Regions from separate parts of the Streptomyces sp. NPDC058985 genome, predicted to be linked through region 2. Evidence: riboswitches for the same ligand, from Rfam matches in the RefSeq annotation. Region 2 holds a riboswitch; each other region holds the start of a gene.
The links. Region 2 has a riboswitch for thiamine pyrophosphate ahead of ACFW01_RS07575 (thiamine ABC transporter substrate binding subunit). Riboswitches for the same ligand answer to the same signal wherever they lie in the genome.
Positions count from the first base shown of each region.

Region 1: linked by a shared signal. The riboswitch ahead of thiO (glycine oxidase ThiO) and the one ahead of ACFW01_RS07575 (thiamine ABC transporter substrate binding subunit) in region 2 are both predicted to bind thiamine pyrophosphate.
Region 3: linked by a shared signal. The riboswitch ahead of thiC (phosphomethylpyrimidine synthase ThiC) and the one ahead of ACFW01_RS07575 (thiamine ABC transporter substrate binding subunit) in region 2 are both predicted to bind thiamine pyrophosphate.

Region 1 covers NZ_JBHYJX010000033.1:55,191-65,492, forward strand. Annotated here, with positions in the region: gene ACFW01_RS25850 (deoxyribonuclease IV) at 1-127, opposite strand, end outside; gene pknB (Stk1 family PASTA domain-containing Ser/Thr kinase) at 124-2,061, opposite strand; gene ACFW01_RS25860 (thiazole synthase) at 2,284-3,081, opposite strand; gene thiS (sulfur carrier protein ThiS) at 3,085-3,285, opposite strand; gene thiO (glycine oxidase ThiO) at 3,282-4,523, opposite strand; TPP riboswitch at 4,521-4,632, opposite strand; gene ACFW01_RS25875 (hypothetical protein) at 4,685-5,035, shown strand; gene ACFW01_RS25880 (NAD(P)/FAD-dependent oxidoreductase) at 5,125-6,336, shown strand; gene ACFW01_RS25885 (Rv2175c family DNA-binding protein) at 6,394-6,759, shown strand; gene thiE (thiamine phosphate synthase) at 6,876-7,535, shown strand; gene metF (methylenetetrahydrofolate reductase [NAD(P)H]) at 7,642-8,565, shown strand; gene ACFW01_RS25900 (hypothetical protein) at 8,622-9,629, shown strand; gene ACFW01_RS25905 (phytoene desaturase family protein) at 9,684-10,302, opposite strand, start outside.
Region 2 covers NZ_JBHYJX010000006.1:143,359-153,660, reverse strand. Annotated here, with positions in the region: gene ACFW01_RS07600 (hypothetical protein) at 1-365, shown strand, start outside; gene ACFW01_RS07595 (VOC family protein) at 493-900, shown strand; gene ACFW01_RS07590 (LAETG motif-containing sortase-dependent surface protein) at 1,108-1,818, shown strand; gene ACFW01_RS07585 (ABC transporter ATP-binding protein) at 1,916-2,935, opposite strand; gene ACFW01_RS07580 (ABC transporter permease) at 2,967-4,649, opposite strand; gene ACFW01_RS07575 (thiamine ABC transporter substrate binding subunit) at 4,625-5,710, opposite strand; TPP riboswitch at 5,789-5,894, opposite strand; gene rlmN (23S rRNA (adenine(2503)-C(2))-methyltransferase RlmN) at 5,936-7,042, opposite strand; gene ACFW01_RS07565 (phosphatidate cytidylyltransferase) at 7,168-8,292, opposite strand; gene frr (ribosome recycling factor) at 8,292-8,849, opposite strand; gene pyrH (UMP kinase) at 9,031-9,789, opposite strand; gene tsf (translation elongation factor Ts) at 9,996-10,302, opposite strand, start outside.
Region 3 covers NZ_JBHYJX010000057.1:7,505-17,806, reverse strand. Annotated here, with positions in the region: gene ACFW01_RS33840 (metallophosphoesterase) at 1-67, shown strand, start outside; gene ACFW01_RS33835 (hypothetical protein) at 250-1,131, shown strand; gene ACFW01_RS33830 (VWA domain-containing protein) at 1,156-2,586, opposite strand; partial or broken gene ACFW01_RS33825 (thiamine biosynthesis protein ThiC) at 2,683-2,814, opposite strand; gene ACFW01_RS33820 (winged helix-turn-helix transcriptional regulator) at 2,808-3,272, opposite strand; gene ACFW01_RS33815 (YybH family protein) at 3,264-3,674, shown strand; partial or broken gene ACFW01_RS33810 (hypothetical protein) at 3,774-3,914, opposite strand; gene ACFW01_RS33805 (hypothetical protein) at 3,989-4,825, opposite strand; gene thiC (phosphomethylpyrimidine synthase ThiC) at 4,975-6,786, opposite strand; TPP riboswitch at 6,779-6,968, opposite strand; gene ACFW01_RS33795 (YibE/F family protein) at 7,040-8,530, shown strand; gene ACFW01_RS33790 (SsgA family sporulation/cell division regulator) at 8,579-9,016, opposite strand; gene ACFW01_RS33785 (IclR family transcriptional regulator) at 9,115-9,840, opposite strand; gene ACFW01_RS33780 (DUF5326 family protein) at 10,154-10,302, opposite strand, start outside.

The DNA.
Region 1 (10,302 bases), on a different contig from region 2:
GCACGGTCTCCGCCTTCAGCTCACGGGCGTAGGACAGCCCCACGGAGTGCAGCCCGCCGGCCACCGGGACGTGGCCGCCGACCGGGTTGCGGGGGAGTGCGGGCGTCCCGCCCCTGCCCCCGGTCATCGGATGGTGATCGTGACGGTGGAGCCCTCGGCAGCCGTGTCCCCGGCGTCCACGGACTGCTTCTTCACCGTGTCGCCGAACAGCCCGAGCAGCCCCCGGTCCTCGTCCACCTGGAAGCCCGCGTCCGTCAGCTTCCGCTTGGCGTCGTCCACGCTGTCGCCGACCACGTCCGGGACCTCGATCTGCCGGGGGCCCTTGGACACCGTGAGCGTCACGGTGTCGCCCTCGGCGGCGCGGCTGCCCGGCTCCGGGGTCTGCCGGGCGACCTGGCCGCTGTCGTACTCGGAGTTCACCCGCGTCTCGTCGACCTTCACCTTGAGGCCGGCCTCCGTCAGCCGGCTCCGCGCGTCCTCCAGGCCGACGCCGGAGACGTCCGGGACGTCCACCGGGCTGCCCTTGCTGACCACGAGCGCGACCGCCGAGCCGCCGCGCACCGTGGTGCCCGAGGCGGGCTTGGTGGAGATCACGAAGCCCTTGGGCACCTCGTCGCTGAACGCGCGGGTCACCATGCCCGGCTCCAGCCCCTCGTCCTTCAGCAGGGTGCGGGCCCGGTCCAGCCGGTAGCCCTCCAGGTCCGGCAGCTTCACGGTGTCGGGGCCGTCGGAGACCGTGAAGGACACGGAGTCGTTCTTGCGGATCCGGGAGCCCACGCCGGGGTCGGTGCTGATGATCCGGCCGCGGTCCACGGTGTCGCTGTGCGCGTGCCGCACCGTGCCGACGTCCAGCCCGGTGTCCTCCAGCCGGTCGCGGGCCTCCGCCTCGGTCTTCGAGAGCAGCGGCGGCACCTTGGTGAACTGGCCGGAATTGATGTACCAGACGCCGGTGCCCAGGCCGAGCACCAGCAGCACGGCCAGCACGATCGTCAGCGGGCCGCGCCGCACCCCCGGCCGGCGGCGCCGGGGCGGGTCCGGCGGGGGAGACGCCAGCCGGCTGGTGTGCTGCACGCCGTCGTCTCCGGCGCCGTACGCGTCCTCGTCGACCGGCAGCGGCCGGGGCACGGTGAGCGAGCGCGGGATGACACTCGTGCGGTCCTCGGCGTTGTCGTGCTCCGTGCCGAGCGCCTGCGGCGGCACCGCGTCCAGCTGCTCGGCGGTCAGCGCCGCGCGCGCCTCACGGGCCCGCGCGAGCAGCGCGACGGCGTCGTACGGCCGGATCTCCGGGTTGCGCGCGGTGGCGGCGGCGACCAGCTCGTCCAGCTCGTACGCCATCCCCGGCACCGCGGAGGAGGGCGGCGGCACGTCCTCGTGGAGGTGCTTGTAGAGCACCACCGCGGCCGAGTCCCCCTCGTGCGGCTTGCCGCCGGTCAGCATCTCGTAGAGCACCACGCCGCACGCGTACACGTCGACCCTGGGGTCGGCGGCGCCGTGCTCGACCTGCTCGGGCGCCAGGTAGGAGACGGTGCCGAGGACGGCGCCGGTGGTGCTGGTGACGGTGTCCACCGAGCGGACCAGGCCGAAGTCGGCGACCTTGACCCGGCCGTCGTCCCCGATCAGCACGTTCTCCGGCTTCATGTCCCGGTGCACGAAACCCGCCCGGTGCGCGGCGCCGAGCGCGGCCAGCACCGGCTCCAGGATGTCGAGGGCGGCCCGCGGCCGGAGCGCACCGCGCTCGCGCAGCACGTCACGCACGGTGCAGCCCGGGATGTACTCCATGGCCAGGTAGACGTACGCCCCGTCGGCCCCCTGGTCGAAGACCTGGACGACATTGGGGTGGTCGAGGCGGGCCACCGACTTGGCCTCGCGGATGAACCGCTCGACGAAGCCGGCGTCGGTCGCGAGCGCCGGGTGCATCACCTTCAGCGCGAGCACGCGGTCCAGGCGGGTGTCCACGGCCCGGTAGACCGTGGCCATCCCGCCGACCGCGATCCGCGCCTCGACGCGGTACCGGCCGTCGAGCACCTGCCCGACGAGAGGGTCCTGAAGGGTCGTGTCCACGCAGGCGAGTGTACGAGCCACGACCGACACCCCGCGCTCGCCGCCCGCCACCGGGGCGGTACTGCAGCGCACCTGTGACGCACGTGACACGTACCGGGCGATCCCCCGCCCACGCACGGTGAGCCGCCGACGGCGAGTCACCCCCACGGGAGAGCCCAGCCTCTTGTCCGACTGGAAACGCGTGGTGCGCGGGTGGGAGAAGACCCTCGGAGCAACGCAGGCTCACTGAAAAGCGGGCCGCTCCGGATCAAGGTCGGCCAAGCCCTCCGCAGGAGACGACGCCTCGGCGAAGTGCCGCCGCGGGATCCGTCCCGCAAGCCGCGCCAACCGCCCGGCCTCGACCCCCGCACGCATCGCGGAAGCCATCAGCACCGGCTCCTGCGCCCGCGTGACCGCCGAGGCCAGCATCACACCCGCACACCCCAGCTCCATCGCCAGCGCCACGTCCGACGCCGTACCGGCCCCCGCGTCCAGGATCACCGGCACCCCCGCGCGCTCCACGATCAGCTCGAAGTTGTGCGGGTTGCGGATCCCGAGCCCCGACCCGATCGGCGAACCGAGCGGCATGATCGCCGCACACCCCACGTCCTCCAGCTTCTTCGCGAGAACGGGGTCGTCGTTCGTGTACGGCAGCACCGTGAACCCGTCGTCGACCAGGGTCTCCGCGGCCTCCAGCAGCTCGATCGGGTCCGGCAGCAGCGTGCGCTCGTCGGCGATGACCTCCAGCTTGACCAGGTCCGTGCCCAGCGCCTCGCGCGCGAGCCGGGCGGTGAGCACCGCCTCCCCGGCGGTGAAGCAGCCGGCCGTGTTGGGCAGCACGCGGATGCCGAGCTTCTCCAGCACCGACAGCACGGACCCGTGCACCGACGCGTTCACGCGCCGCATCGCGACCGTGGTCAGCTCCGTCCCGGAGGCCACCAGCACGCGCTCCAGCACGTCCAGGCTGGGCGCCCCGCCGGTACCCATGATCAGACGGGACGCGTACGACGTGCCGTCGAGGACAAAGGGGTCGTCGGCCATGGTTCAGCCTCCTTGCACAGCGGTGAGGACCTCGACGCGGTCGCCGTCGGCCAGGGCGGTGGCGGACCACCGCGCGCGCGGGACCACGGTCTCGTTCAGGGCGGCGGCCACTCCGGACGGCGCGGTGGTGAGCGTGCCCACCAGGGCGTCCAGGGCCGTACCGGGAGCCACCTCGCGCGGCTCGCCGTTGACGGAGATGTTCATGCGGACTGCTCCGAGAGTGCGGGGGCGGCGTCGAAGCGCCGGGGGGTGAAGGGGCGGGCCTCGTCCGGCAGCTCCCCGGTGGTCAGGGCGTGCGCCATGGCGTCGCCGGTGACGGGGGTGAGCAGGACGCCGTTGCGGTGGTGGCCGGTGGCCAGCAGCAGCCCGTCGAGGCCGGTCGGCCCGAGCAGCGGGGCGTTGTCGGGGGAGGTGGGGCGCAGGCCCGCGCGGGTCTCCGTCAGGGGCAGCTCGGTGATGCCGGGGACCAGCTCGTGGGCGTCGCGCAGCAGCTCGTACACGCCGCCCGCGGTCACCGTGGTGTCCCAGCCCAGCTCCTCGCTGGTGGCGCCGACGACCAGCTCGCCGCTCTCCCGGGGCACCAGGTAGACGTGGTTGCCGCGCACCACGGCGCGCACGGTGCGGTTCAGCAGTGGCCCGTGCGTCCGCGGCATGGTCAGCCGCAGCACCTGCCCCTTCACCGGCCGCACCGGCGGCAGCACGGCGTCCGGCACGCCCGCGAGGCGCCCGCTCAGGCTGCCCCCGGCCAGCACCACCTGCCCGGCCTCCAGCGCGGTTCCGTCGGCGGTGGCGACCCCCGTGGCCCGCTCCCCGCGTCCGACGGTGAGCCGGTCGGCCCACACCCGGTGGAAGACCACCCCCGCCCGCTCACAGGCGGCCACGAGCGCGTGGGTGAGGCGCCGGGGGTCGATCTGGTGGTCGCCGTCCACCCGCAGGCCCCCGCGCACGCCCGGCGCGAGCATCGGCTCCAGGCGCCGGCACTCACGCCCCGACAGCCACTCGGACTCCAGGCCGGAGCGCTGCTGAAGCGCGTGTACTTCGCGCAGGTGGGACCGGTCGTCGGCGTCCAGCGCGACGGCGAGGGTGCCGCAGCGGCGGTACCCCAGGTCGTGGCCGGTGACATCGGTCAGCTCGGCGGCGAACTCCGGGTAGCGGCGGGCCGAGGAGAGATTCAGCGAGAGCAGCGTCTGCTCGCCGTGGTGCAGCTCCGTGACGGCGGCCAGCATCCCGGCCGCCACCTGCGCCGCCCCGCCGCCGGGCTCGGGGTCGACGACGGCCGTGGCGAGCCCGCGCTGGGCTGCCCGCCAGGCGGTGACCAGACCGATGACGCCACCGCCCACCACGAGGACGTCGGGCGTACGGGACACGGTGGGTGACGACGTGGTGTGCGACGACACGGTGTGTGACGAGCTGTGTGGCGAGCTGTGTGATGAGGACGGCATGGGCGTCCAGCCCCTCCCTTCGCCGGCATGACCCGGATCAGGTTCGTACGGTCGGAGGCCGCCAGCCTCCCTCTCAGCCCGGTGCGTCCGGGCTCCCGCGAGTGCTTTACGTTGGCCAGCCTAGCCCGCAGCGCCTCGCACTCGTAAGGGAGCCTCCGCCCGTGCCCCGTTCGCTCGATGGTCTCGTCCTCGCCCCCGTCACCGACCAGGCGCCCGGCCAGGTGGGCACCCGCACCCGGTTCACGTACCACGAGCGGGACGACGCCGTCTGGGCCGACTACGCGGGCGGCGACGTCGTCCGCGGCCACCTGGTGGGTACCCGCGCGGGGGACCGGCTCGACTTCCGGTACGTGCAGCTCAGGACCGACGGCAGCACGGCGTCGGGGCACTGCGTGTCGACCGTGCTGGAACTGCCGGACGGCCGGGTGCGCCTGGAGGAGAGCTGGGAGTGGGAGTCGCGCCCCGGCCGCGGCACGAGCGTTGTGGAGCAGGTCACGGTGCACGAGCGCTGACTGACAAATTGTCAGGTGGCTAAGGTGATCAGGTGAGCGAGCAGACGCGGGAGCGGGGACCGGAACCGGCGGCGGACGACGCGCGCCGCGTGGTCGTGGTGGGCGCCGGCATGGCGGGCGTGCAGACCGCCGTCGCCCTGCGGGAACAGGGCTTCACCGGCACCCTGACACTGATCGGCGCCGAGCCCCACCAGCCCTACGACCGGCCTCCGCTGTCCAAGGCCGTCCTGCTCGGCACGGCCGAGGGCTCCGCCTTCGACGTCGACTTCGAGGCACTCGGCATTACCCTGCGGCTCGGCTGCGAGGCCCTGGGTGTCCGCCCCGGCGAGCACCTCCTCGACACCTCCGAGGGCCCCGTGCCGTACGACGCCCTCGTCCTCGCGACCGGCGCCGAACCGGTCCGGCTCCCCGGCACCGACGGCGTGCCGGGCGTGCACCTGCTGCGCACCCTGGACGACGCCGAACGGCTGCGCCCCGTGCTCGCCGGCCGCCACGGCATCGTCGTCGGCGCCGGCTGGATCGGCGCCGAGTTCGCCACCGCCGCGCGCGAGGCCGGCTGCGCGGTGACCGTGGTGGAGGCCGCCGGCCGGCCGCTCGCCGACGCGCTGCCCGCCGAGGTGGCCGCGCCGATGACCGCCTGGTACGCCGAAGCGGGCGCCGCACTGCGCACGCACGCGCGCGTGGAGCGGGTCGAGCCCGGCGAGTCGGGGGAGCCCCTCCGGGTCGTCCTCGACGACGGCACCCGGCTGCCCGCCGACGCGGTCGTCGTCGGCATCGGCGCCCGCCCCTCCACCGCGTGGCTCGCCGGCTCCGGGATCGCCCTCGGCGGGCACGGCGAGGTCCTGGCCGACGACCTCCTGCGCACCTCGGCGCCGGACGTGCACGCGGTTGGCGACTGCGCCTCCTTCCCCTCCGCCCGCTACGGCGAGCGGCTGCTGGTGCACCACTGGGACAACGCCCTCCAGGGCCCGCGCACCGTCGCCGCCGACATCGTCGGCGCCCCCGCGGGCGAGACCCCGGCGGCGTACGACCCGGTGCCGTACTTCTGGTCCGAGCAGTTCGGCCGCTTCGTCCAGTACGCCGGACACCACACGGCCGCCGACACCGTCCTGTGGCGCGGGGACCGCACGGGCCCGGCCTGGACGGTCTGCTGGCTGCGCGAGAACCGGCTGGTGGCCCTGCTCGCGGTGGGCCGCCCCCGCGACCTGGCGCAGGGAAAGCGGCTGATCCAGGCGGGCACGACGATGGACCCGGTGCTGCTGGCCGACCCGGCGAGGCCGCTCAAGGGGGCCACGGCGTAGCACCGGTCCGGACGGGTCCGGCTTCCTCCTGTCAGTGCCAGATGGCAGGCTGGAGACGTGACCGAGATTGACGCAAAGACCGATGCTCTCGTGCCTGCCTGGCTCACCGTTCCCGACATCGCCGAGATGCTCGGCGTCGAGGTGACCCGCGTACGCCAGCTGATCAAGGAAGGCCAGCTCATCGCCGTACGCCGGGGTGAGAACCGCGCGCTGCACATTCCGGCGGCCTTCATCGACGAGGACAAGGTCGTCAAGGGCCTGGCCGGGACCCTGACGCTGCTGCGGGACGACGGCTTCACGCCGGAGGAGATGCTGGAGTGGCTCTTCACCCCCGACCCCACCCTGCCGGGCACCCCGGCCCAGGCGCTGAGTGAGAATCGCGGCACGGAGGTGAAGCGCCGCGCCCAGGCGCTCGCCGTCTGACCCGACCCACCGCCCGGCGTACGGGCCGCGCGGCCGTCACGGTCCGCGGTCCGTACGCCGCAGGGCCGTGCGGTCCGCGCCGCCCACGCCAACCACCGACCCGGGGGGACACCCGCATGCCCGACACCGCTCCGACCACCGCCCGCGCCCGCCTCGCCGACGCCCGGCTCTACCTGTGCACGGACGCCCGCCGGAGCCAGGGCGACCTGCCCGAGTTCCTGGACGCCGTACTGGCCGGCGGCGTCGACATCGTGCAGCTGCGCGACAAGGGCATGGAGGCCGCCGAGGAGCTGGAGCACCTGGCGGTCCTGGCCGACGCCTGCGCCCGGCACGGCAAGCTCCTCGCGGTCAACGACCGCGCGGACGTCGCGCACGCCGCCCGCGCCGACGTGCTGCACCTCGGCCAGGGCGACCTCCCGGTGCCCGCCGCCCGCGCGATCCTCGGCGACGACGTCCTCATCGGGCGCTCCACGCACGCCGGGTCCGAGGCCTCCGCGGCGGCCGTCCAGGACGGCGTGGACTACTTCTGCACCGGCCCGTGCTGGCCCACCCCCACCAAGCCCGGCCGCCATGCCCCCGGCCTCGACCTGGTCCGCCACACCGCGTCGCTGGGCACCGACCGCCCCTGGTTCGCCATCGGCGGCATCGACCTCGGCAACCTCGACGAGGTGCTGGAGGCGGGCGCCCGGCGGGTCGTCGTCGTCCGCGCGATCACCGCCGCCGAGGATCCGGGCGCGGCCGCGGCCGAGTTCGCGAAGCGCCTGCGGCAGCCGTAGGCGGATGCCGGGGGCATGTGTCCAAGGGGTGGACAACAAATAGACAATGCGGACAAATATCCCGCATCCGGTTGGGTGGCCGCCGCCCCCTGGCTAACCTGCCCGTATGGCCCTCGGAACCGCAAGCACGAGGACTGACCGCGCCCGCACGGTGCGTGACATCCTCGCCACCGGCAAGACGACGTACTCCTTCGAGTTCTCGGCGCCGAAGACGCCCAAGGGCGAGAAGAACCTGTGGAGCGCGCTGCGCCGCGTGGAGGCGGTGGCCCCGGACTTCGTCTCCGTGACCTACGGCGCCGGCGGTTCCACCCGCGCGGGTACGGTCCGGGAGACCCAGCAGATCGTCGCCGACACCACGCTGACCCCCGTGGCCCACCTCACCGCCGTCGACCACTCCGTGGCCGAGCTGCGCAACATCATCGGCCAGTACGCCGACGCCGGGATCCGCAACATGCTGGCCGTGCGCGGCGACCCGCCCGGCGATCCGACGGCCGACTGGATCGCGCACCCGAAGGGTCTGACCTACGCGGCCGAACTGGTCCGGCTCATCAAGGAGTCGGGCGACTTCTGCGTCGGCGTCGCGGCCTTCCCGGAGATGCATCCGCGCTCCGCCGACTGGGACGCGGACGTCAGGCACTTCGTGGACAAGTGCCGGGCCGGCGCCGACTACGCGATCACGCAGATGTTCTTCCAGGCCGAGTCCTACCTGAGGCTGCGCGACCGGGTCGCCGCGGCAGGATGCGAGACCCCGGTCATCCCCGAGGTCATGCCGGTGACCAGTGTGAAGATGCTGGAGAGGTTGCCGAAGCTCAGCAACGCCTCGTTCCCGCCGGAGCTGAAAGAGCGGATCCTCACAGCCAAGGACGATCCGGCGGCTGTACGCTCCATTGGCATCGAGTTCGCCACGGAGTTCTGCGCGCGGCTGCTGGCCGAGGGCGTCCCCGGACTGCACTTCATCACGCTGAACAACTCCACGGCGACGCTGGAGATCTACGAGAACCTGGGCCTGCACCACCCACCGCGGGCCTAGACCGGCCGCACATATTTACGACACACTGCGTAACGGCCACTGGGAGAGGGGCGTACATGGGCTGGACGGTCCTCTACATCGCGTTCGGCGTGGTCGCGCTGTGGTTGCTCGGTGAGGTGCTGCTGCAGTACAAGGCGCGGCTGCGGTGGCGGCTGCTCGCCTTCGGCGGCTTCGTCGGCGTGGTCGCCGGCGTACTGATGTCCAACGTGCTCGTCATCGGGGTGGGCGCCGCCGCCTTCGCGGTCGGCCAGACCTACGTCACGCTGTCGTTCCGCCGCGGCTTCGAGGCCGGCTGGGCGGTCAACGCCCCCGCGAGCCTCGTCGGCAAGCGCGGCCGTCCCGAACGCGGCCGCCAGGAGCCGACGCTGGAGGTCTCCGGTCTGGAACCGGCCGACGCCGACCAGGGCCACCGGGACGGCTACGACGACCACGCGGGCCACGCCCCGTCCCAGGACGGCCTGTCCTACGGTCACGACGACTACGACCGTGACGACGTCTTCACCCCGGCCCGGCCCGCCGACCCCACGGCCGCCGAGACCACCGCCGTCTACGAGCCGCAGCCGATGCCGGACGACACCGGCTCCTACGGCGTCTACGCCGACTCCGGCTACGGCCACGACCAGCAGGCACCCGCCGCCGCGCCGGGCGCAGACCAGGCCTACGCCTACGACTACTCGGGCTACGGGCAGCAGGGGTACGGCTACGACACCGGAGCCCAGCAGCAGTACGCCGCCTACTCCGACCCGTACATCGGCACCCACGCCTACGGCGGGGCGTCCTACGACACCGGCGGCTACGACACCACCGGGACGCAGCAGTACGGCCAGCAGGGCTACGGGCAGGACCAGTACGCCACCGGCGCGCACGGTGGCTACGGCGGCGAGACCCCGGCCGGCGGGGTGTGGGTGCCGCAGCAGCGCAGCACCGACGACCCCTACGGCGGCGAACTCCCGCCGGAGCAGCAGTACCCCTACCAGGACAACGGCCAGACTCAGGGTCAGGGCCAAGGGCAGGGGCAGGGGCAGGGGCAGGGGCAGGGATACGACGAGCAGTACCGCTTCTGACGGCGTATCCGGCGCCCGGCGCCCGGTGACCGTCCCCGGTCGCTCACCGGTCGCTCACTGGGAGCCGCGGAACTCCGGTCCCTCCACCACGAGTCCGGCGACCAGCGCGCCCGACATGCCCGCGTGCGGGAGGCCCCCGCCGGGGTGCGACCAGCCGCCGACCGTGAACAGACCCGCCACGCGCGTGCTGTTCGCGGCGTGCAGCAGCCGTCCGCCGGCCGCCGCCAGCGTCGGCGCCGGAACCGCCCCGTCCGCCACGCCGGTGGCCGCGGCGACATCGGCCGGGGTGCGCACCTCGCGCCACAGGAGACGGTCGCGGAGGCCGGGTATCGCCCGCTCGGCGGCATCGACGAGGCGTTCGGCCCCGTCCTCGGCGTCCACTCCCTCGCCCGCGGGCACCACCGAACTGAGGGTGACCGCCTCGTGGTCCGCGTCCGGCACCAGCGCCGGGTCGTCGGGCCGCAGGACGGTGACGGTCGCACGCGCGGGCATGCGCGGCTCCGCGCCGAACAGCGCGTCCAACTCGGCGTCCCCGTCCGGCGCGTGCACCACCGTCCGGTGCGCCGTGCCCTCCGCGCGCCCACCCCGCAACGCCAGATGCACCGTCAGCCGGCTCGCCCCGCCGCGCTGAGGCGGGACTTCGCCCGCACCCCGCACCGCCGGCCCCCCGCAC
Region 2 (10,302 bases):
TGCTGGCCGGGCGCGTCCTCATGGACGAGGCGCACCGCATCGGCCGCCCCCTCGGCGTCGTCTGCGCCGTGGCCGCCGCGGCCTACGTCGCCACCTCCCTGTACGCCACCGACGGCCCGGACTTCGGGGCGTTGAGCACCCTGGGCGCCCTCCTCGTGGCCGGCTGCACGGTGGCCACCCTCCTCACCGCGGCCGTGGAGGCCAAACACGCCCGCGCCGACACCACCGACGCCCTGCTGCGGCTGGGGGCGCCCCCGGCGACCCTGCGCGCCGCGGCCGCCGTGCGCGCCGCCGCGCTGCTCGCCCTGTTCGGTGCGCTGACCCTGATCGTCGCGGAACTGGCGGCGCTCCCCCTGTCCCGCTGACGTCCTCGCGGCACCCGCGAGAAAATTCTCGAAGAGATCCACGAAACGGCGATGAGTTCCGCGCCCGCCGTACGTCTAACCCTTCGAACAGCACGGCAACGGCAGCGCACTTACGGGAGAGGCCCTCATGTACCAGCAGATGATCTTCGTGAACCTGGCCACCAACGACCTGGCCGCCTCGAAGAAGTTCTTCACCGGTCTCGGCTACGAGATCAACGCCCAGTTCAGCGATGACACCACGGCCTCGATCCCGCTCAGCGAGACCATCGTCGTGATGGTGCACACGCCGGAGAAGTACCGCCAGTTCACGAAGAAGGAGATCGTGGACTCCAGCAAGTCCAGCGAGGTGCTCCTCGCGCTGAGCGCCGAGAGCCGCGAGAAGGTCGACGAGCTGGTGGAGAAGGCGGTCGCGGCCGGCGGTTCGGTCAGCGGCGAGACCCAGGACCACGGCTTCATGTACGGGCGCGCCTTCGACGACGTCGACGGCCACACCTTCGAGGTCGTGTGGATGGACCCGGCGGCGGTCGAAGGCTGAGCCGGCGGGGGGCCGGGGCGCCTGCCGACGCACTGAAACGTGTAGGCGGTTAATAAGACGGCAAAGTCAACGTGCTTGGCTGGCATATGCGTTGACACTGCTTATGCACCGCTTATAAACCAGTGAGGCTCATGGGTGTGCTGATGCCGTGTCATCGGGCGTCGGCACCCTGCCCACCCCCCATCTGCGCTCCCGTAAAGGACAAACGTGGCAGTCCTGTCCATAATCAGCCGTACGGCGTCACGCCGTAGCGTCCGCGCCCTCGGCGTCGTCGCCGCCTCGGCGGCCCTGGCCGTCGGCGCCGCCGGCAACGCCCTCGCCTGCGACATCAGCGAGTTCTCCGCCGCCGCCAAGTGCGAAGGCGACAAGGGTGTCATCACCGTCACCGACGTGGACCCCGCCGGCATCCCCGCCGTCGTCACCGTCTACCTGCAGAACAACGGTGCCGACGCCGAGAAGATCGGCGAGCAGACGGTCAAGGGCTCGCGCGAGGGCAGCACCATCACCTTCGCCGCGGACTGGAAGCCGAACGCCGAGTACCGCATCCACGTCAAGGCCGACCGGTACGTCGACGAGGACATCAAGCCGAACCTCGTGACCCCGTCGACCCCCTGCAAGACCGAGGACACCCCGACCCCGACCCCGTCGGAGAGCTCCTCGACCCCGTCCGACGAGACGGAGACCCCGGCCCCCGAGCCGTCCACCTCGGCCCCCGCGCCGACGGAGGACCAGAGCACCGCGCCGGCGGCCGCGCCGAGCAACGCGCCGTCCCCGGCGGCCGGTGACTCCAACCTCGCCGAGACCGGTGCCAACTCCAACACCGGCATGATCGCCGGCATCGCGGCGGCCCTGGTCGTCGTCGGTGGCGGTGCCGTCTTCTTCGGCCTGCGCCGTCGCGGAGCGAACAGCACCCGCTGACGCCCGCACCCAGCTGGACAGCGGCGGTGGCCCGTCCCCGGTTCGGGGGCGGGCCGCCGTCATGTCCGGGGAGCGCCGGCCCGCTGCGGGCCGGCGCTCAGCCGAGCACGACGACCTCCGCCGCCTCGAACTCCACTCCGACCGCGTCCCCGACCTCCGGTGCCGCCCGCAGCGCGCACGCCGCCTCCAGGGGCGGCGCGTCCTCCGGCTGGAGGCGCACGGCGACATGGGTGCCCCGGAAGGTGCGGGCCGCGACCGTGCACGGCAGGCCCGCGTCGGCGGCGACGATCCGGACCCCGGCCGGCCGCACGAGCACCGTCCGCGTCCCCTGCAGGGCGTCCTCGGGGACCGGGACCTTGCCCCACGGCGTGTCCGCGACCTGCCCGGCGACGGTCGCCTCCACCACGTTGTCGAAGCCGAGGAAACGGGCCACGAAGGCGTCGGCCGGCCGCTGCCACACCTCGAGCGGCGTCCCCGACTGCGCGATCCGCCCGTCCCGCATCACCACGACCCGGTCGGCGAGCGCGAACGCCTCGCCCTGGTCGTGCGTCACGGCGAGCACCGTGGTGCCCAACCGGCCGAACAGCTCCCGAAGTTCGACCACGAGGCGCTCCCGCAGCGAGCGGTCGAGCTGACCGAGCGGCTCGTCCAGCATCAGCAGCCGGGGCCGGGGCGCGAGCGCCCGGGCGAGGGCCACCCGCTGCTGCTCGCCGCCGGAGAGCGCGGCGACGGACCGGCGTCCGGCGCCCGGCAGTCCGACCAGCTCCAGCAACTCCGCCACCCGGTCCCGCTGTTCGGTGCGGGACGCGCCCCGCATCCGGGGCCCGAAGGCGATGTTTCCGGCCACGTCCCGCTGCGGGAACAGCTGGTGGTCCTGGAACATCAGCCCCAGCTCGCGCCGGTGCGCGGGCACCCCGGCCTGGTCCCGCCCGTCGAGCGTCACCCGCCCGGCGTCCAGCGGCTGGAGCCCGGCCACCGCGCGCAGCAGCGTCGACTTGCCGCTGCCGCTGGGCCCGAGCACGCACACCACCTCGTGCTCGGCGACCTCCAGGCCGACGGCGTCCAGCACGGCCCGCCCGCCGAAGCGGACGGTCGCTTCCTCGACGTTCAGCAGCATCCCTGGATCACCCGCACAACCAGTCGCATCTCTAGAACTCCCCGCTCCGGTCGGTGCGCAGCCGCTCCAGCACCACCAGCGCCACCGCGCACACCAGCATCAGAATCGTCGAAAGGGCCATGGCCTGGCCGTAGTTCATGTCCCCGGGCCTGCCCAGCAGCCGCGCCACGGCGACCGGCAGCGTCGGGTTGTCGGGCCGCGCGATGAACACGGTCGCGCCGAACTCCCCGAGGGACACGGCGAAGGCGAACCCGGCCGCGACCAGCAGCGCCCGCCGCACCATCGGCAGGTCCACTTCCCGCCACACCCGCCAGGGCGAGGCTCCGAGCACCGCCGCCGCCTCCCGCAGCCGTCCGTCCACCGCCCGCAGCACGGGCAGCATGGTCCGTACGACGAAGGGGACACCGACCAGCGCCTGGGCGAGCGGCACCAGGATCCAGGAGGAGCGCAGGTCCAGCGGCGGTTCGTCCAGCGCGATCAGGAACCCGAAACCGACGGTCACGGCGGACACCCCGAGCGGCAGCATCAGCAGCGCGTCGAAGCCCCGCACGAAGCGGCCCGCGTCCCGCCGGGTGAGCGCGGCGGCGGCGAGACCGCCGATCACCACGGCGATGGCGGTGGCGGCGACGGCGTACTGGAGGGAGTTGCCGATGGCCTCGATCGGCGGGACCAGGAAGGCGCCGCCGTCGGCACTGGTCAGCGCCCGATAGTAGCCGAAGCCGGGTGCGCCGAGCGACCGCTGGACCAGCACGGCGAGCGGCAGCACCAGCAGCAGCGCGACGGTGGCCAGGACGCCCGCCAGCAGCGCCCACTGGCCCGTGCCCCGGGGCCTGCGCGCGGTCGTGGCGGCGTCCACCAGCCGCAGGGCGCTCTCCCGCCGCCGTACCGTCCGGGCGTGCACGGCGAGGACCGCGGCGACCGCCACGAACTGGATCAGCGTCAGCACGGCCGCCGTGGACAGGTCGAAGACCTGGGACGTCTGCCGGTAGATCTCCACCTCCAGGGTGGAGAAGGCGGGCCCGCCGAGGATCTGCACGACGCCGAAGGAGGTGAAGGTGAACAGGAACACCATCAGCGCGGCGGCCGCCACCGCGGGAGCGAGCGCGGGCAGCGTGACCTGCCGCCAGGCCCGCGGGCGGGAGGCACCGAGCATCCGCGCGCCCTCCTCCTGCCGCGGGTCGAGCTGCGCCCACAGGCCGCCCACGGTGCGCACCACGACGGCGTAGTTGAAGAAGACGTGCGCGAGCAGGATGGCCCACACGGTCGTGTCCAGCCGTACGCCCCACAGCTCGTCGAGCAGCCCGCCGCGCCCCACCAGCGCCAGGAACGCCGTCCCCACGACGACCGTCGGCAGCACGAACGGCACGGTTACCACCGCCCGCAGCACCTGCTTGCCTGGAAAGTCGAAGCGGGCGAAGACATAGGCGCCGGGCAGTGCGATCAGCAGGGTGAGCGCGGTGGACGCCAGCGCCTGCCAGGTCGTGAACCACAGCACGTGCCGCACGTCGGACTGGGCGAGCACGTCGCCGATCCGGCCGAACTGCCAGGCGCCGTCGACCTCCAGGCCGCGCGCGACGATCGCGGCGACGGGGTAGGCGAAGAACACCGCGAAGAACGCGACGGGCACGACCATCAGGGCGAGCCGCGCCGCGCTCCCGCGCGGGTTCCGAGCCCTGGGGGCTCCCTTGCCTACTTCAGTACGAGCGAGGTCCACGACTTGACCCACTGGTCGCGATTGCCGGCGATCTTCGCCGGGTCCATGGTCTGCGGGTCCTCGGCCTGCGGCCCGTACTTCGCGAACGCCTCGGGGATCCGCGCGCCCTCCCGCACCGGGTACACGAACATGTTCAGCGGCAGGTCCTCCTGGAACTGCTTGCCGATGAGGAAGTCGAGGAGTGCCTTGCCTCCCTCGGGGTTCTTGGCGTTGCTCAGCAGGCCCGCGTACTCGACCTGGCGAAAGCAGGTGCCGTCGGCGACGCCCGTGGGCGCGGTGGACGGCTGCGGTTCGGCGTAGATCACCTCGGCGGGCGGGGAGGAGGCGTAGGAGACGACGAGCGGGCGGTCGCCCTTGGCCTTCTTGCCCCCGGCCGAGCCGGAGAACTGCTCGTTGTAGGCCTGCTCCCAGCTGTCGACGACCTTGACGCCGTTGGCCTTGAGCTTCTTCCAGTAGCCCTCCCAGCCGTCGTCCCCGTACTTGGCGGCGGTACCGAGCAGGAAGCCCAGGCCGGGCGAGGAACTGCCCGCGTTCTCGGTGACGAGCAGGTCCTTGTACTCCGGCTTGACCAGGTCGTCGAAGGAGTCCGGCGGGGTCAGCTTGTTCTTGCTGAAGTACGCCTTGTCGTAGTTGACGCAGACGTCACCGGTGTCGACGGGCGTGACCCGGTGCTTGTCCTGGTCGGCCCGGTACTCGGGCAGGACCAGGTCGGAGCCCTTTGCCTCGTACGGCTGGAACAGCCCGTTGTCGAGGGCGCGGGAGAGCAGGGTGTTGTCGACGCCGAAGAAGACGTCGCCCTGCGGGTTGTCCTTGGTGAGGACGGCCTTGTTGACGGCCTGCCCGGCGTCGCCGTCCTCCAGGACCCTGACCTTGTAGCCGGAGCTCTTCTCGAAGGCGGCGACGACCTCCTTCGAAGAGGCCCACGAGTCATGGCTGACCAGGGTCACGGTCTTGGAGTCGCCGGACCCCTGCCCTTCGTCGGACGACGACCCGCAGGCGGCCAGGCCGCCGGCCATGCCGAGGCCGACGGCCAGGACGGTGACCTTCTTGGTGATGCTCACTGATTCCTCCTGGGTGACCAGGAGAAGACGCGGCCCCGCCCGCGACCCCTGGCGAGGGTCCCGGGCAGGGCGCAACAGCTCGAGTGGTGACCGATCTCCCTACCCAGAATGACCTGGGCCAGGTTCGGAGGGTCTGCGGCCGGTGCCGCACTCTCAGCGCTGTGGCGCTCCCCTGTCGGAATATGAAGATGTGGTTACTGTGGCGTTGTACTGACGCCGGTCAGGTTACCGCTCGCTCGCGGCGAGCTGACCACACGCCCCGTCGATCTCCTGGCCACGGGTGTCCCGGATCGTCACCGGCACACCGTGCGCCGCGATCGCCTCCACGAACGCCTTCTCGTCCTCGGGCCGCGACGCGGTCCACTTCGAGCCGGGCGTGGGGTTGAGCGGGATGAGGTTGACGTGCACCGGGCGGCCCTTGAGCAGCCGCCCGAGGCGGTCGCCCCGCCACGCCTGGTCGTTGATGTCCCGGATCAGCGCGTACTCGATGGAGAGCCGGCGCCCTGACTTCGCGGCGTACTCGAACCCGGCGTCCAGCACCTCACGCACCTTCCAGCGCGTGTTGACGGGGACGAGGGTGTCGCGCAGCTCGTCGTCGGGGGCGTGCAGCGAGATGGCGAGGCGGCACTTGAAGCCCTCGCCGGTGAAGCGGTTGATCGCCGGGACGAGACCGACGGTGGAGACGGTGATGCCGCGCTGGGAGAGCCCCAGCCCGTCCGGCTCCGGGTCGGTGAGCCGGCGGATGGAGCCGACGACCCGGTTGTAGTTGGCCAGGGGCTCACCCATGCCCATGAACACGATGTTGCTGAGCCGGGCCGGGCCTCCGGGGACCTCTCCGTCCCTGAGCGCCCGCATGCCGTCCACGATCTGGTGCACGATCTCGGCCGTCGACAGGTTCCGGTCCAGGCCGGCCTGCCCCGTGGCACAGAATGGGCAGTTCATGCCGCAGCCCGCCTGGGAGCTGATGCACATGGTCACCCGGTCCGGGTAGCGCATGAGCACCGACTCGACGAGCGTCCCGTCGAACAGCTTCCAGAGCGTCTTGCGGGTGGTGCCCTGGTCGGTCGACAGATGCCGGACGACCGTCATCAGCTCGGGCAGCAGCGCCTCCCGGAGCCCCTCCCGCGAACCGGCGGGGATGTCGGTCCACTGCTCGGGGTCGTGCGCGTACCGCGCGAAGTAGTGCTGCGAGAGCTGCTTGGCACGAAAGGCCTTCTCGCCGGCAGCGACGACGGCCTCTTTACGCTCGGCGGGCGTGAGATCGGCAAGGTGCCGCGGCGGCTTCTTGGCTCCGCGGGGGGCGACGAATGTGAGTTCTCCGGGCTTAGGCATGGCTGTACCAGTGTCGCAGACATATGAGAAGAGACCCGCCGCCCTGTGGACAACGGGTCTCTCGTCGAAGAACGTGCAGGTGGGGGCGGTCGCGAGGCCGGCCCTGCGGGCTCACGCCGGCCGGATCAGCCCGACCCCACGAAGATCACCAGCAGGAGCCACACCACCGGCGCCGTCGGCAGGAGGGAGTCCAGGCGGTCCATGATGCCGCCGTGGCCCGGCAGGAGGGTGCCCATGTCCTTGATACCGAGGTCGCGCTTGATCATGGACTCACCGAGGTCGCCCAGCGTGGCGCTGACGGCGACCGCGAGGCCGAGCAGCAGGCCCTGCCACCAGACGCCGTCCTCGATCATGAACTGCATGCACACCGCGCCCGCCGCCATCGCGAAGGCCACCGCTCCCAGCAGCCCCTCGCGGGTCTTGCCGGGGCTGATGCGCGGGGCGAGCTTGGTCCTGCCGAAGCGCCAGCCGACGGCATAGGCGCCGGTGTCGCTGACGACCGTGAGCAACAGGAAGGTCAGCACGCGCTGCGCGCCGTCGTCGGCCATCAGCATCATCGTGACGAACGTGGCCAGGAAGGGCACGTAGAAGGCCGCGAACAGACCCGCCGTGACGTCCTTGAGGTAGCCCTCCGGCGGCTCGGTCATCCGCCACACGAGCACGGCCAGCGCCGTGAGCGCCATGGCGACCCACGCGCCCTCGGCACCTCGCGCGTACCCGGCGACCACCATCGCCGCGCCGCCGATCGCCAGCGGCACGAGCGGCGCCCTGATGCCCTTGCGCTCCTCCAGCCGCTTGGTCAGCTCCCACAGGCCCACGACGACCGCGACCGCGACCACGCCGACGAAGACCGCCTTGACGACGAACAGCGACGCGACGATGACGGCGCCGAGTCCGACGCCGACCCCTATCGCCGCGCCCAGGTCGCGCCCCGCGGTCTTCTTCGGCGGCGGCTGGGACTGCGCCGGCTGCGGGGCGTCGGGCATGGGCTCCGGATTCTGCGGCACCGCCGCATACGGCTGCACCGGCGGGTTCTGGAACAGGGGACCGCTCGCCCGAGCGGCCCCCCGGTCGTCGTCCTGGTCACCGCCGTGTTCGGGTACGTCGGGCACGATGGGCATGGGGCGAGTCTGCTGCGCGTACTGCGCATCGTATGCGGAACCCGCCGGGGCAGCGCCCTGGACAGGTCCCCCGTCGGACGGCCCCCAGTACCCGGCTTGTGGCGGCGCTCCCCAGGAAGAGTCGTTCATCAGACCTCGAGCAGCTCCGCTTCCTTGTGCTTCAGGAGCTCGTCCACCTGGGCGACGTACTTCGAGGTGGTCTGCTCGAGCTCGCTCTCCGCACGACGGCCCTCGTCCTCGCCGACCTCGCCGTCCTTGATCAGCTTGTCGATGGCGTCCTTGGCCTTGCGGCGCACGGAGCGGATGGACACCTTGGCGTCCTCGCCCTTGGCCTTGGCGACCTTGATGTAGTCGCGGCGGCGCTCCTCGGTCAGCTCGGGGAACACCACTCGGATGATGTTGCCGTCGTTGCTCGGGTTGACGCCCAGGTCGGAGTCGCGGATCGCCTGTTCGATGTTGCGCAGGGCGCTCTTGTCGAAGGGCGTCACCACGGCCATGCGCGGCTCGGGCACGGAGAACGAGGCCAGCTGGTTGATCGGCGTCAGCGCGCCGTAGTAGTCGGCCACGATCTTGTTGAACATCGCCGGGTGCGCACGGCCGGTGCGGATCGCGGCGAAGTCCTCCTTGGCGACCACGACGGCCTTCTCCATCTTCTCCTCGGCCTCGAGGAGGGTCTCTTCGATCACCACTTGCTCCTGCGTGTCTTGAGTAGGCCCGGCTGCGGTCCCCTGGCGGGGCGGCGGCCGGCTGCGTCGCGTTCTTCCTGCACGGTTCCCGACCGGCGGGACATTGTCCATCCCCCGGCCCGGCCCCGTCCCGTCCGTCCCCCGGACAGGTGGCGTCCGCGGACAGGGGGGTGTTCTCCGGTCAGTCCCGGGTGCCCTGGTCACCCACGAGCGTGCCGATCTTCTCACCCTTGACGGCGCGGGCGATATTGCCCTCCTTCAACAGCTCGAAGACCACGATCGGGAGGCTGTTGTCGCGGCAGAGCGTGACGGCGGTGGCGTCGGCGACCTTGAGATCGCGGGTGATGACCTCGCCGTAGCCGAGCGCGTCGAACTTCACGGCGTCCGGGTTGGTCTTGGGGTCGGAGTCGTAGACCCCGTCCACGCCGTTCTTGCCCATGAGCAGCGCCTCGGCGTCGATCTCCAGGGCGCGCTGGGCGGCGGTGGTGTCGGTGGAGAAGTAGGGCATGCCCATTCCGGCGCCGAAGATGACCACGCGGCCCTTCTCCAGGTGGCGCACTGCGCGCAGCGGGATGTACGGCTCGGCGACCTGGCCCATGGTGATGGCGGTCTGCACGCGGCAGTCGACGCCCTCCTTCTCCAGGAAGTCCTGGAGGGCCAGGCAGTTCATCACGGTGCCGAGCATGCCCATGTAGTCGGAGCGGGCGCGGTCCATGCCGCGCACCTGGAGTTCGGCCCCGCGGAAGAAGTTGCCGCCGCCGATGACGACGGCGATCTCGGCGCCGTCGCGTACGACGGCCGCGATCTCGCGGGCGATGGCGTGCACCACGTCGGGGTCGACGCCCAGGCCGCCACCGCCGGAGAAGGCCTCTCCGGACAGCTTCAGCATGAAGCGGCCGCGTACTTTGCCGTCGTCGCTCTTCTCGGCCTTGGTGGTCATGGAGATCTCGCCTCTTTTACGTGGGTCACACACACGAAGAAGGCCACTGCCGGTGGGGGCGTGTTTCGCATCCCATACGCGGCAATGGCCTCCTCGTCAGATCTGCTGTCGTCCGCCGCCACGCGCGCGTGCGCCACGGCCTGCGCGAACGGCGCCGACGACTGCTGTCGACCCTACCGGGGTCGAGCGTCCGTCGCGGTACGGACTCAGATGCCGACCTTGATGCGCGAGAAGCGCTTCAGGGTGACACCGGCCTCTTCCAGCACCTTCTGGACGGACTTCTTGTTGTCCAGGGCGTAGGGCTGGCCCAGCAGGGTCGCGTCCTTGAAGAAGCCGTTGAGGCGACCCTCGACGATCTTCGGCAGGGCGGCCTCCGGCTTGCCCTCGGCGCGGGTGGTCTCCTCGGCGACGCGGCGCTCGGACTCGACGACCTCGGCCGGGACGTCCTCCTTGGAGAGGTACTTCGGCGCGAAGGCGGCGATGTGCTGGGCGATGCCCTTGGCGATGTCCGCG
Region 3 (10,302 bases), on a different contig from region 2:
CGCGATGGACGGCGGCGTGACCATGGCCGGAAAGCTGCTGGTCCAGCAACTTCCGCTGGACGTCTGACCGTTCGACGGACGAGCGTTTCGACGGCGGGACCCGTACGGGACGGCACCCAATTTCTGGAAACCCCCTGTCACCCTCCACCGTCACCGCTCTACCATCGGCTTATCCGTAGCAGGCTCCCCTCCGTTTCTGCCCGACGGCTCGTTGGCATGCGAGCCCCAAGCCCTACGGAGCATCGGGGGATGCACATGAACAGCGTTCCGCAGCACCTGTCCAACGAGGACCGCCAAGAGTACGAGCGGATCCTCGACGAGGCGCTGCGCTCCGCACCACACCGCCCGGAACTGGCCGCTGTCGGCCAGCGGCTCAACTCCGAACAGCTGCGCACCATGGCACTCAACGCGACCGCCCTCATCACGGCGGCGGCCACCACCGAGTACCAGCACTACGTGAAGGCCCGCGAGGAACTGCGCCACCCCGCGCCGTCCGCCACGTCGCCCACCACGTCGCCCGCCACGCGCGAGTCCGGCTCCGAGGAGCAGGGCAGGGACGCGGTGGGACTCGCCGCCACCGTGGGGGAGGTGGCCGAGGCGACCGGTGCGGGGGCCGTCGCCGTCGTCGCCGTCCTGGCACCCGTCCTGGCCGGCACCGCAGCGGCGATCTTCCTGCTCGTCGGCTACATCCTGAAGATGCTGGATCCGGGGCAGGCCTTCGCGCAGACCATGCTCACCACGGGCTGGATGTTCGGCGCCGTGACCGCGGTGGCGATCCTCGTCGCCGCGGTGGGGCTGCTGATCACCGCGCTGCGCAACCGGCCGTCCGCCGAGTCCGGCTCCTACGGCGTACTCGACGAGGAAGTGGCCCGGGCCAGGGACGCCTGGCACGACGCCCTGCTGGAACGCGGCATCCTGCCCTTCCTGCAGGAGGCGCTCGGTAACCCGGGCACGGCGGCACTGCACCGCACGGGACCCAAGGCCCCGAGCAGCCGCATGCCGCACCTCGGATACGGCCGACCCGGGTTCACCAGTCCCGACGGCGGCCCCGAGACCGGTCACCGTCCGAGCTACTCCAGCCCGGACTACAGCAGCCCGGACTTCGGGGGTCCGGAACACCGGTCCGAGTAGCCACCGGTCCGGGCGGGCGGCGCGTCAGAGGATGCCCGCCCGGCCGGCGGCTGTGATCCAGGACGGAAACTCGGACAGCAGGCGGTCGTAGAGCTCCGGGTCCGGCACGGTGGCGATGTCGTCCACGGCGAAGAAGCCGACGTTGTCGACGCGGCGGCCCGTCAGGGTGTCGAAACGCTCCAGCACGCCGTACTTGGCCCGGCCGAGCCCCACGAACTGCCAGAAGACCGGCTCCTCCACCGCCTCCCGCAGCTCCCGCTCGATCTCGGCGTCGCGGTAGACACCGCCGTCGGAGAAGAACAGGACCAGGGTCGGAACCGGTGCCGGATTCTCCCGGACGAAGGCACGGACCTGGGCAATCACCTTCTGCTCCTCGTTCTGGATCCCGACCGCCCGCATGTCGGCCTGCCGGGGGTCCAGGCCCTTCTTCCGGCCGCGGCGGAAGAGGCTGATCTCCCCCACGCGTACGTGCAGCCGCAGCCACTCGGGCAGCTCGCCCAGGCGCAGGTCGGGCAGGCGCGCCGGGTTCGAGGCGAAGGTCCATGCCTGCATCTCGCCGTCGTCGTCCAACTGCGCGGCGACGGCGGCCATCCGCTCCACGACGTCCGCCACGACGCCCTTGGAGTAGAGGAACGACATGGAACCGGAGGCGTCCAGTACGAGGATGACGCGCGCGGTGACGCCGTCCGCACCGTGTTTGCGCAGGCTGACGGCGACCTGCTCCTTGCGGAGGGACAGCCGCTTGCGCATGTCCACGGGCAGCTCCTCCTCGCCCTTGGTCAGCCGGGTCCGCCCGGCGGATGCGGTCGCCGGTGGGGACAAGGGCTGAGGGGGTGGCGTCGGCGTCGGCGTCGGCGTCGGCGTCGGCGTCGGCGTCGGCGTCGGCGTCGGCGTCGGCGTCGGGGGAGTGTCGTCGTCCACGGTGATGCCGAAGTCGGTGGCGAGCCCCGCGAGTCCGGCGGCGTACCCCTGCCCGACCGCGCGGAACTTCCACTTCCCCTGCCGCCGGTACAGCTCGCCGCCGACCAGGGCGGTCTCCGTCCCGGCGGTCATGTCGAACCGGGCCAGCTCGGTCCCGGAAGCGGCGTCCAGCAACCGCATCGACAGCCCCGGCACCCGGCCGAACGTCCCGCCGTCCGCCGAGGCGCACAGCACGATGCGTTCGACGGCCGGCTCCACCGAGACCAGGTCCACCTCGACCGAGTCGGTGGTGACACCCGCGGGCCCGCCGGGTCCGCCCCGCTTGCCCAGGTGCCCCACCGCGCCGGACGCGTGCCGGGGCTGGTTGTAGAAGACGAAGTCGCCGTCGTCCCGCACCCGTCCGGCCGAGGTGAGCAGCAGCGCGGAAGCGTCGATCTCGGGAACCCCGGGCCCCGCGGCCCAGGCGAGTTCGATCCGCACCGCGGGGGAGTCGACGGCGAGGTTGGCGCCCTTGCTCAGGGAGGTGGATGTCATGCCCCCAGTCTGCCGAGACGGACCCCTCGGCGGGGAGAGGACGGACCTACGGTCTGCCCGTCCCCACCGCACGGCACGGCACGGCACGCGGGGACGTCAGTCCGCGATCGGCAGATACACGCGATTGCCGGCGGCCGCGAACTCCTTCGACTTCTGGACCATGCCTTCCTCGATCTCGGCCTGGCTCCCTCCGTGCTCGCGCCGGATGTCGTGCGAGATCTTCATGGATGAGCACCTTCCCCAGGTGATCGCGGGCTCTCGCCTCGACGCTCGGACAAGCGCTGCAATTCCTCGCCTGTGGCGTACAGCTCGACCAGGAGTGACCGCAGCGACCTGCCCGCCTCCGTCAGGACGTATCGCGTGCGGGCCGGGAAGCCGCGTCGGCGATCCGCCGTCACCAGGCCGCTCTCCCGCAATGCACGGAGCCGGTCGCTGAGCACTTTCGCCGACAGCTCGGGAAGCAGCGTCCGCAGCTCCATGAAGCCGCGAGGACCACCCATCAGTTCACGCAGGAGCAGCGTGGTCCAGCGACCGGACACCGCCGCGAGGGCTACCTCAACAGGGCAGTCGGCCTCAGGCCGATCGGTGCGGCCCCGCGGGCCGGGCACCAACTCCTCGTCCCAGGTGACGTGGGTTTCCGTTTGGTGACCTATGCCGGCCTGCTGTTCGCTCGCCCCATGACGCATTCCACCAGTGTGCAGTTGGCACGCAGCGCGGCCGAGCATCCGTACGCCTTCGCTCGTGCGTTCAACACCTTCGACCCGGAAGCGCTCGACCAGCTCTACGAGCCCACCGCGGGCTTCATACCGGAGCCCGGCCACCTGGTCACCGGGGCGGGCAGGCTCCACGCCAATGGAGAGTTCCTCCGGCTGCGCGTTCCGATCACGGTGACGCCACGTCATACGTACGTCGTCGGCGAGCTGGCGCTGCTGATCGTCGACTTCGTCATCACCGGAAGCGCGGCGCACGGCGAGCACGTCCACATCGAGGGCACCGCAACGGATGTGGCTCGCCGTGGCGCGGACGGATACTGGCGCTACGTGATCGACAACCCGTTCGGGGTGGCACGTCACACCGAACCGGCCTGAGCACCGCGAGCCGGCCCCAGACAGCGGCGGGCCCACGCAGCGGCGGGGCCCGCGGCTCCCCGCGGCGCGAGCCCCGTCCGTGGCTTCTGTGTGCCGTGCTCAGTCGTCCAATGGCAGGTCGTCCCGGTTGCCGGACGCTGCGAACTCCTTCGCCTTCGCCGGCCTCCCGGCCTTGATCTCCTCCAGGGTCGCCTCCACGTCACCACCGAACTGCTCTGAGATGCTTCGGCTGATCTTCATCGGTCCGCGAATCGGTGCCCACACGCGTCCCACGGTTGTCGGCGCGAGCAGTGGAACCAGAAGACTGACGCTGGTCAGCGTGGCGGCCGAGCCCCACGGCTCAGGCTGCGCTGTGAGCGCAGGGCTCCCAACCTGCGGTGGTCATCGGGGCCGGACAGACTCTCGTCCAAGGCCAGGAGCGACAGGAGCTGCACGGAACGTCCGGCCGAGGCTGCCGCCTCCAGCTTGTGGTGGCCGTCGAGCAGAAAATGCGTCAGCCCCCAGTGCTCGTACTCGTCCGTCGACGGGAGGCTCAACGCAGGCTGACAGAGATCCAACGTCGACACCGCGACTGCTGTCGGCACCACCCCCTGCCCCATCCACTCGACGTACTCCGCGACCCGCTCCCGGTCGTTCCAGAGTGGAGGAACCATCGGTACGGCGAACTCATAGAGATGTGCGGTGCCGTCGATCACCGTCTCGAACGTGCGGTAATACGGCGTGCGAGGGTGCTCCGGAAGACCCCAGAACTGGTTGGGCCCCCAGGTGGCCACTTGCTCATTGCTGAAGTAGTCACCGTCCTGCCCTGGAGTCACCAACCGTGGCTCGACACGAAGCAACAGTGGCAGGTAATTCCCTTCCGGCAGCAGGGAGCCGAACGCAGCCAGGATGCCGTCGTCCAGATCGGAGACCTGTCCGGCGAGGAGATCTTGCATGCCTTCCAATGACAGCGTCTGGCCGGCGCCCTCAAGCCGCTGAAACAGGAACTGACACGTCCCACACCACGGGGAGAGCTCAAACGCGGGATTCCCGTCGAGCACCAGCAACCTGCGCCGCGGTGCCGACCCCAGTTCCTGAAGCTCTGTCTCGAACCGCAGCCTCGCTTCAGGCCCGGGTACTCCGAGCCTGCGCCGCTCGCCAACGATGTTCATCACGCCCACGACCGTACGAGCGGTGCGACCACACACCAAAGGGGCCCTTCAGCACAGAGCGCGTCCGGCTCTCCTTCGCAAGCGCTCTGGAGCTGTGCAGGGGGCTGGGGAGCGCCGTTCAAGGCAGCGCCGCCCCGCCACCCGCTTACTCAGTCCGCCATCGGCAGGTACACCCGGTTCCCGCGCTCCGCGAACTCCTTCGACTTCTGGAGCATCCCCTCCGCGACCTCTTCAGCCGTCGCCCCCGCAGCCGCCGTGCCCCCGAACTGCTCTGTGATGCTTTGGCTGATCTTCATCGAGCAGAACTTCGGCCCGCACATCGAGCAGAAGTGGGCCGTCTTGGCGGGCTCGGCCGGCAGGGTCTCGTCGTGGAACTCCCGTGCCGTGTCCGGGTCGAGGGCCAGGTTGAACTGGTCCTCCCACCGGAACTCGAATCGGGCGTCGGACAGCGCGTCGTCCCACTCCTGCGCACCTGGGTGACCCTTGGCGAGGTCGGCGGCATGGGCGGCGATCTTGTAGGTGATGACGCCGGTCTTGACGTCGTCACGGTTGGGCAGGCCCAGGTGCTCCTTGGGCGTGACGTAGCAGAGCATTGCCGTGCCCCACCAGGCGATCATCGCGGCACCGATGCCGGAGGTGATGTGGTCGTACGCCGGCGCGACGTCCGTGGTCAGCGGGCCGAGCGTATAGAACGGAGCTTCATCGCAGATCTCCTGCTGAAGGTCGATGTTCTCCTTGATCTTGTGCATCGGGACGTGTCCCGGGCCCTCGATCATGGTCTGAACGTTCAAACGCTTGGCGGTCCGGTTGAGTTCCCCGAGCGTGCGCAACTCTGCGAACTGCGCCTCGTCGTTGGCGTCCGCGATGGAGCCCGGCCGCAGGCCGTCGCCGAGGGAGTACGTGACGTCGTACGCGGCGAGGATCTCGCAGAGTTCCTCGAAGTTCTCGTACAGGAACGACTCCCGGTGGTGCGCCAGGCACCAGGCCGCCATGATCGAGCCGCCGCGCGAGACGATGCCGGTCTTGCGGTTCGCGGTCAGCGGCACGTACGCCAGGCGCACGCCCGCGTGGACCGTCATGTAGTCCACGCCCTGCTCGGCCTGTTCGATCACGGTGTCCTTGTAGACCTCCCAGGTCAGCTCCTCGGCCCGGCCGTCGACCTTCTCCAGGGCCTGGTAGAGCGGCACGGTCCCGATGGGGACGGGGGAGTTGCGCAGGACCCACTCGCGGGTGGTGTGGATGTTGCGGCCGGTGGAGAGGTCCATGACCGTGTCGGCGCCCCACCGGGTCGCCCAGGTCATCTTGTCGACCTCCTCCTCGATGGAGGAGGTCACCGCCGAGTTGCCGATGTTGGCGTTGACCTTCACCAGGAACCGCTTGCCGATGATCATCGGCTCGATCTCGGGGTGGTTGACGTTGGCCGGCAGTACGGCACGGCCCGCCGCGATCTCCTCACGGACGACCTCCGGCGAGACGTTCTCCCGGACGGCCACGTACTCCATCTCGGGCGTGATCTCGCCCCGGCGGGCATACGCGAGCTGCGTCACCGCGGTGCCGCCCCGGCCCCGGCGGGGCTGCCGCGGCCGTCCGGGGAAGACGGCGTCGAGGTTGCGCAGCCCGCCGCGCGGCGAGGTGTGCTTGATGCCGTCGTCCTCGGGACGGACGGGACGGCCCGCGTACTCCTCGGTGTCGCCGCGGGCGATGATCCAGTTCTCCCGAAGCGGCGCCAGTCCCCTGCGGACGTCGGTGTCGACGAGCGGATCGGTGTACGGACCGGAGGTGTCGTACAGCGTGACCGACTGCCCGTTGGTGAGGTGCACCTGACGGACCGGCACCCGCAGGTCGGGGCGCGAGCCCTCGACGTACGCCTTGTGCCAGCCGATGGACTTCCCGGCCTCCGCGGTCTCCTCCTGGGAGGAGTTCTGCGTGGAGGCAGGCGTGCGTGCGTCCTTGATGGTCATGAGACCTACTCCCTACGCCGGCATTACCCGGTAACAGGTTCGGCGGTCGACGCAGCGGATTCCGTCCGCCGACGCTTCGTGGGATACATCACTCGACTTCGGTCATGTTTCCCGTGAAACATCGCTGGGACGGAGGTCAGCGCCCTCTCAGCCCGGTGCTCCGAGCTCCCGCGTGTACAAAGGTGCCTCCACGCTAACGCCCATTCGGGCGCGGTGAACAGAGGGCCCCCCTTGTTCTTGCGATGATCGGTCGGTGACCACACCGCAGCATCCCCCCGTTCCGCCGCACGATCCCCGCCGCGGACCGCACGCCGACAGGGGCGCCGACCGTGGAGCCGGCGACCCTGGACACGGCCCCGGTGGCGGCGGCCACGGGCCCGGAGCGGGAGGAGGCCACGGGCCCGGAGCGGGCAGCGGCCACGGGAGCGGGGCGGGAGGAGGCCACGGGCACTCGCACAGTCATGGCCCCGCGGCGCCCGTCTCCCGGCATCTGCGGAAGGTCATCGCCGCGATCCTGATCCCGTTCGCCGCGGCGGTCCTGATCGGGCTCGCTGTCCTGTGGCCGGGCGGCGCGCCGCCGCACGAGCGCACCGGCGTCGGCTTCGACCGGCAGACGCAGCAGGCCACCGTGACCAAGGTGGTGGAACTGAGCTGCCAGTCCGTCAACGCCTCGGGCTCCACCCCCACCGGCGACACCTCCACCGCCGAGGGCTCCTCCGCGGTGCAGCAGGCGAACGGCGAGTGCAAGCGGGCGACGATCCGCGTGGACAGCGGCAAGGACAAGGGCCGCACGTTCGAGGAAATCGTGCAGCCGGACCAGTCGCGGCAGCTGCACGAGGGCCAGGAGGTCGTGGTCGCCTACGAGCCCTCCGCACCGCGGGACCTGCAGTACTCGGTGACCGACATCAACCGCAGGCTCCCCCTCACCCTGCTCGCCGGCATCTTCGCGTTGGCCGTGGTGGTCGTCGGAAGGCTGCGGGGCCTGATGGCGCTGATCTCCCTGGCCATCAGCTTCCTGCTGTTGAACTTCTTCATCCTCCCCGCGATCCTCCAGGGTTCGAACCCGCTGCTCGTCGCGGTGATCGGGTCCAGCGCCATCATGCTGATCGCGCTGTATCTGTGTCATGGCCTCTCCGCACGCACGTCCGTGGCGGTGCTCGGCACACTGATCTCCCTGTTGCTGATCGGCATCCTCGGGTCGCTGTTCATCGACTGGGCGGCGCTGACCGGCAACACGGACGACAACACCGGCCTCATCCACGGCCTGTATCCGGCGATCGACATGAGCGGTCTGCTGCTCGCCGGCGTGATCATCGGTTCGCTCGGTGTCCTCGACGACGTGACGGTCACCCAGACGTCGGCGGTCTGGGAGCTGCACGAGGCCAACCCGACGATGGGCTGGCGCGGGCTGTACCGCGCGGGCATCCGCATCGGCCGCGACCACATCGCCTCGGTCGTCAACACGCTCGTGCTCGCCTACGCGGGCGCCGCGCTGCCCCTGCTCCTGCTGTTCTCGATCGCGCAGAGCGGGGTGGGGACGGTCGCCAACAGTGAGTTGGTCGCGGAGGAGATCGTGCGCACGCTGGTCGGCTCGATCGGTCTGGTGGCGTCCGTGCCGGTCACCACGGCCCTCGCCGCGCTCGTCGTCTCGGCCGACCGGACGGCCGCACAGTCCGCTGGGGCGGGGCCGGGCGGGGACGCGGCCCCCGTACGCGGCGGACGCGGCCGTCGCCGCAAGCGCTGACGCGCCCGGGGCGAAGCGTTACGCCCGCTCCGCGCCTGCCGTAACGGTTCAGCCCGCGCTCTGTTCCTCCGCCAGGATGCGGTCCAGCGCCTCGTCGAGGTGGGTGTCGAAGTCCGCGAGCGCGCCCTCCTGACCCAGGGGCACCAGTTTGTCGGTGCGGTCGAGGAACGCCACCAGGGGAGCCGCCGAGGAACGGAACAGTGCCTGGTCGGCGCCGACCTGGAGGCGGATCAGCACCTCGGCCAGCGGCTCCGGCTCGACCGGTGCGATGCGCACGTCCCCGTCACCGCACGGCCGGCCCACCCCGTCGACCAGTAGCTCCCGGCCGAAGGCCCAGGTCACCGGGGCGTCCCCGGGGAGATGGAAGGTCAACCGCACGGCATAGGGATCACAGGTCGCGTAGCGCAGCTCCACCGGAATGCGGAACGAGAGCTCCTCGGACACGAGAAAGCTCATCATGACCTCTGCCTGTACGGACTCGCCCATCGCACACCCGTCATTCGCCGTCGACTGTCCGGGAATCAAACCTCTAACACTGGTGGCATCTTGCTCAACGTACACACCAGATCACAAGGAGTGAGTTTTCAGATACTGATAGAGATCGCGAGTGACCCCAGGAGCCGCCCCACCTCGTCCTGCAGCCGCTCCGCGGCCGACAACAGCCGGTCGGCCTGGTGAAGGGGCAGGGAGACGGCCATCGTGGCCACCGTGGTGCCGACGGTGATGGGGATCGCGGCGCACACCGTCCCCAGGGCGTACGCCTGGCTTTCGGTCACCGGAGACGTCCGCCGCATGCGTTCGAGACGTCTCAGCAGGGCATTGCCATCACGGACCGTGTACGGCGTGAGTGACTGCACCGAGTAGCGGTTCAGGTGGTCCCGGCGGGCGTCCTCGTCCAGTTGCGACAGCAGACACTGCCCGACGGCGTGCGCGTGCCCGGTCTCGCGGAAGTCCGCCCACTCCTCCACGGCCGGGTTGCCCGGGGTGTCGGAGACGCACATGACCTCGATCTCGCCGTCGCGGTACATGGCGTAGTACACGGGGGCGCCGATCGCGTCGCGCACCTGCGCGAGCGCGTCGACCACCGTGCTGCGACGTTTCTGCGCGGCCCCGCTGCTGCCCAGCCGCTCGGCGGCGTCGCCGAGGAAGAACAGCCCCTTCTCCCGGCGCAGGTAGCCCTCGTGCACCAGGGTGCGCAGCAGGTGGTACGCCGTGGGGAGCGCCAGCCGTGTCTCCCGGGCCAGCTGCTTGGCGGGGGCTCCGTACTCGTGTTCCGCGACACACTCCAGGAGACGCATCGCCCGCTGCACGGAGCCGATGAGGGTCGCCGAGGGCGGGTCGGCGGACTGGTGCGGGGGCGGGGGCGTCGAGTAGGGCTGCACGGGCAGGGCGGGCAGCGGTGCGCATGCGGTGTCAGCCGTGGCCAAGGTTCACTCCCGGGAACGCGAGGAGGCCGTCCGTGCGGGGAACACGGGTGGGGGTGGGCGCCGTTCGCGAGGTCGCCCCCGCGTGGAGTTCCGGACTCTAATCGCCGGTCACCGCCCGCCGACGGCCCGTCCGGGAAACTTCCCTCGCCCGAGGGAACCGGTGGTTCCCGTTACCGCCACCCGCGTCCCACGGCTCTCACCAGTCGCTGCGCGAGGACGAACTCGACATGAACTTGCGCACGACGTAGATCAGTCCGCCGACGAGCGCGACGAAGACCAGCAGCTTGAACAGCAGTCCGATCACGAACCCGACCACGCTGGCGATGAGCCCGCCGAACACGACCA